Regions from separate parts of the Xanthomonas sp. WHRI 8932A genome, predicted to be linked through region 2. Evidence: predicted binding sites of a transcription regulator. Region 2 holds the regulator's gene; the other holds the start of a gene.
What was found. Region 2 encodes FliA, which starts transcription of late flagellar genes. Its sites were predicted from a motif close to TAAAGTTTNNCNNNCNNNGGCCGATAA; they were not measured.
Positions count from the first base shown of each region.

Region 1: the regulator FliA is predicted to act here: its motif matches at 835-861, upstream of VC212_RS01365 (GGDEF domain-containing protein).

Region 1 is NZ_JAYGQQ010000001.1:309,769-311,953, reverse strand. It holds gene VC212_RS01365 (GGDEF domain-containing protein) at 1-708, opposite strand, end outside; gene tsf (translation elongation factor Ts) at 989-1,867, opposite strand; gene rpsB (30S ribosomal protein S2) at 2,038-2,185, opposite strand, start outside.
Region 2 is NZ_JAYGQQ010000007.1:345,526-347,710, reverse strand. It holds gene flhF (flagellar biosynthesis protein FlhF) at 1-24, shown strand, start outside; gene VC212_RS13720 (MinD/ParA family protein) at 11-895, shown strand; gene VC212_RS13715 (RNA polymerase sigma factor FliA) at 892-1,659, shown strand; gene cheY (chemotaxis response regulator CheY) at 1,695-2,087, shown strand; gene VC212_RS13705 (protein phosphatase CheZ) at 2,087-2,185, shown strand, end outside.

The DNA.
Region 1 (2,185 bases), on a different contig from region 2:
AGCCGCGCTGGCGGAGAGCCAGATGTCGGCCAGACGTCCGGACAGCGCGACGCAGGCCATGAAGGGCTCCAGGCCTGACGGTTCTTCTTCGCTTTTCGCGATCGCGTTCTGCAGGTAGTGCGGTAACTGCCACTGGTGCGCAAGCCAGGCGCCGATTTCGGCGTGGGTGGCACCCAGGTGTTCGCGTTCGGCATCCAGCAGCGATGCATTGTCGGGCGCCTGTTCCAGCAGCGGCGCATACAGCTCGGGCGCGCCTTGCAGCAGTGCCAGCTTGCCGATGTCCTGCAGCAGGCCGGCCAGCATCAATTCTTCGGGTTTGCGGATGCCATAGGCCTGACCCAGGATGCGACTGGCCAGCGCGCATAGCCCGGCACGACGCCAGATGCGCTCATGCAACGGGTGCGCGACGAAGGTGCTGCGCACGCCGTGCACCATCGAAAACCCCAGCGCCAGGCTCAGGGTCGCGTTGAGGCCGAGCATGGTGAGTGCCTGGCCGAGGTTGTCGACACGGCGGCGGCTGGCGTACAGCGGTGAGTTGGCCACGCGCAGCATGCGTGCGCTCAGGGCGATGTCCATGCCGATGACTTTCGCGGTGGTGGTCATGTCCACATCCGGGTCCTGCGCCAGCTCGATGATGCGCAGCGCGACGCCGGGTGGCGATGGCAGGTTACGGCAGTAGTGCAGGGCGGCCTGGAGATCTGGTTGCATGAGTCATCGCCAACAGTGAACGCAAGCATACAGCTGCGTTCGGTGAGTTTGAGCACGCCACGGCTCGCAGTCGCTGCGCTGGAACGCATGCGTGAGGGGTGCTGAGAGTCTGCTTGGCATCTAGGTTTAGCGGCACGGCCGACGACATCTATAGCGTCGAGGCCGGTTGCGGGCACCACGGATGTGTGCGTTTCAGTTTCGCGCGCTTCGATGTAGCGCGGATTCGCAGGCAAAAAAAAGCCGCGGCATGGCCGCGGCTTTTTTCACTCTGTGGCGAAGATCAGGCCAGACCGGCCTGCTTCATCACTTCGGCGGCGTAGTCTTCCACCACCTTCTCGATGCCTTCGCCAACGGCCAGGCGCTGGAAGCCGATCACGTCGGCACCAGCGGCCTTGACGGCCTGCTCGACGGTCTGATCGGTGTTCAGCACATACGGCTGGCCGTACAGCGTGACTTCGTTGACGATCTTGCTGATCTTGCCGCTGATGATCTTTTCCAGGATCTCGGCCGGCTTGGACTTGTCCTTTTCGGACATCTTGGCCAGTTCGATTTCCTTTTCCTTGGCGACAAACTCGGCCGGGACGTCGGATGCCTTGATGTGCGGCGGGTTCATTGCGGCGATGTGCATGGCAATGCCGCGTGCCAGCTCGATGTCGCCACCCTTCAGCTCGACCAGCACGCCGATACGGCCGCCGTGCACGTAGGCCGCGACGTTGTTGGCGCTGTCGATACGGGCCAGGCGACGCACCTGCAGGTTCTCGCCAACCTTGGCGATGACCGCCGCGCGACGCTCTTCGATGGTCTCGCCGCTGTCCAGCTTGACGCTCTTCAGCGCTTCGGCATCGGCGACGTCGGAGTTTAGTGCGGCGTTGGCCACAACCTCGGTGAAGGCCAGGAAGTTCTCATCCTTGGCGACGAAGTCGGTCTCGGAATTGACTTCGACCAGCACGGCCTTGCCGCCGGCCTGTGCGGTGGCGATGCGGCCTTCGGCAGCAACGCGGTCGGCCTTCTTGTCGGCCTTGGCCAGACCCGACTTGCGCAGCCACTCGGCAGCGGCATCGATGTCGCCAGCGTTTTCGACGAGTGCTTTCTTGCACTCCATCATGCCGGCGCCGGTGCGCTCGCGCAGTTCCTTGACCAGGGAAGCAGTGATTTCCATGGAATTACCTCGTATGGACGAATGCGTACGGCGGAAGTGTTCCGCCAGTGAGGAGACGGTGCAGCGTGCGGGCCGCCCCCGTAAAAATCTTTGGTGGCCTCAGCGACGGGTCGCGATGGACCCGTCGGGGCTGCGGCCGCCCAGCATGGAGCGGCCGCATTGCATGCCGATTACTCGGCAGCCGGTGCTGCAGGTGCTTCAGCTGCTGCCGGTGCCGCAGCAGCGGCCGGTGCGTCGGCCTTCTTCTCGGCGGACTTCTTGGCCGGGGCACGACGGCCCTTGCCTTCGTCGCCGGCGTCAGCCGAGAACTCTTCTTCG
Region 2 (2,185 bases):
GAGCACAACCATGCAGTCGCGTGAATACGCAAAGCTGACCAACGCCTTCCCCCTGACGGCGACCCGTCCCGAGCCTTTGGGCCCGGTGCGCACGATTGCCGTGACCGGTGGCAAGGGCGGCGTGGGCAAAACCAACATCTCCGCCAACCTGGCCGTGGCGCTTGCCGACATGGGCAAACGCACGCTGCTGCTGGATGCCGACCTTGGCCTGGCCAACCTGGATGTGGTCTTGGGACTCTCGCCCAAGTTCACCCTGGCCGACCTGATCGCCGGCCGCTGCACGCTCGATGAAGTGATCATCGAAGGCCCGGGCGGCGTGTTGGTGGTGCCGGCCGCCTCCGGTCGCCGCCACATGGCGGAACTGGCTCCGGCCCAGCACATCGGCCTGGTCAATGTGTTCTCCGAACTGGAACGCGACCTGGACGTGATGGTCATCGACACCGCCGCCGGCATCACCGACAGCGTGCTGACCTTCTGCCAGGCCGCTCAGGACACCGTGGTGGTGGTCTGCGACGAGCCGGCCTCGATCACCGACGCCTACGCGCTGATCAAGGTGCTCTCGCGCGAACGCGGCGTGGACCGCCTGCAGATCATCGCCAACATGGTGCGCGACCCCAACGAAGGCCGCCTGCTGTACGACAAGCTCTCGCGCGTCTGCGAAAAATTCCTCGGCGATGTGTCGCTGAACTATCTCGGCCACGTGCCGCAGGACGACTGGTTGCGCCTGTCGGTACAGCGTCAGCAACCCGTCATCAAGGCCTACCCCGCCAGTCCGTCGGCGCAGGCCATTGCCGAAATCGCACGCCGTACCTCGCGCTGGCAGGCTCCCACCGTGCCGCGCGGCAACGTCGAGTTCTTTGTCGAACGCATCATCCAACGGGGAGTGGCCGCATGAGCACTGCTACCGCAACCACGGCCACCGCGCAGTACCGCGCCGTGCAGCGCAATAACGCCAACGACGTGGTGACCCAGCACGCCGATCTGGTCCGCCGCATCGCCCACCATCTGGCGGCGCGTCTGCCGGCCAGCGTGGAAGTGGACGACCTGATCCAGGCCGGCATGATCGGCCTGATCGAAGCATCGCGCAGTTACGACTCCGACCAGGGCGCCTCGTTCGAAACCTATGCGTCGATCCGTATCCGCGGCTCGATGATCGACGAGATTCGCCGTGGCGACTGGGTGCCGCGTTCGGTGCACCGCCGTGCCCGCGACGCTGCCGCCGCAGTGCGCAAGATCGAGCAGAACACCGGCCGCGCCGCCGCCGCCACCGAAGTGGCCGCCGCGATGGAAATGCCGTTGCCCGATTACCTGCGCCTGATGGAAGACGCCGCACGCGGCCAGGTGCTGAGCCTAGAATCGCGCATCGAAGATCACGGCGAGCTGGACACCACCGCCAAGGGTGGCCCCAACCCGCAGCAGATGATGGAGCGTGGCGAATTCGGCCGCGAGCTGGGCAAGGCCATCGGCCAGTTGCCAGAGCGCGAGCAGCTGGTGCTGTCGCTGTACTACGAACAGGAATTGAACCTGAAGGAAATCGGCGCTGTGCTCGGTGTCAGCGAGTCGCGCGTCTGCCAGATCCATGGCCAGGCCGTAGTGCGTTTGCGCGGCCGCCTCAAAGTCTTCGAACTGGCCGACGCCGGTGTCGAAATTGACGACTAATTTTTTCGCGTATTTTTTCGTGTTAGGAGCTTGATGTGAATAAGAACATGCGGATCCTGATCGTGGACGACTTCTCGACGATGCGACGTATCGTCAAGAATCTGTTGGCAGATCTCGGCTTCACCAATACCGCAGAGGCCGAAGACGGCAACAGCGCGCTGGCTGCATTGCGCTCTGGCCCGTTCGATTTCGTGGTGACGGACTGGAACATGCCCGGCATGACCGGCATCGACCTGCTGCGCAACATCCGCGCCGACGCCAAGCTCAAGCACCTGCCGGTGATGATGGTGACCGCCGAAGCCAAGCGCGAGCAGATCATCGAAGCGGCGCAGTGCGGCGTCAACGGCTACATCATCAAGCCGTTCACCGCGCAGACGCTGGAAGAAAAGCTGGGCAAGGTGTTCGAACGTCTGGCGGCGACCGCCTGATGAACGCCACCGTGGAGACGAATGCCGAACGCGCTGCGTTGATCGAGCGTCTGCAAGGTGCGCTTGATGCACTGGAAAGCGGTGACGAAGCTGCGTGG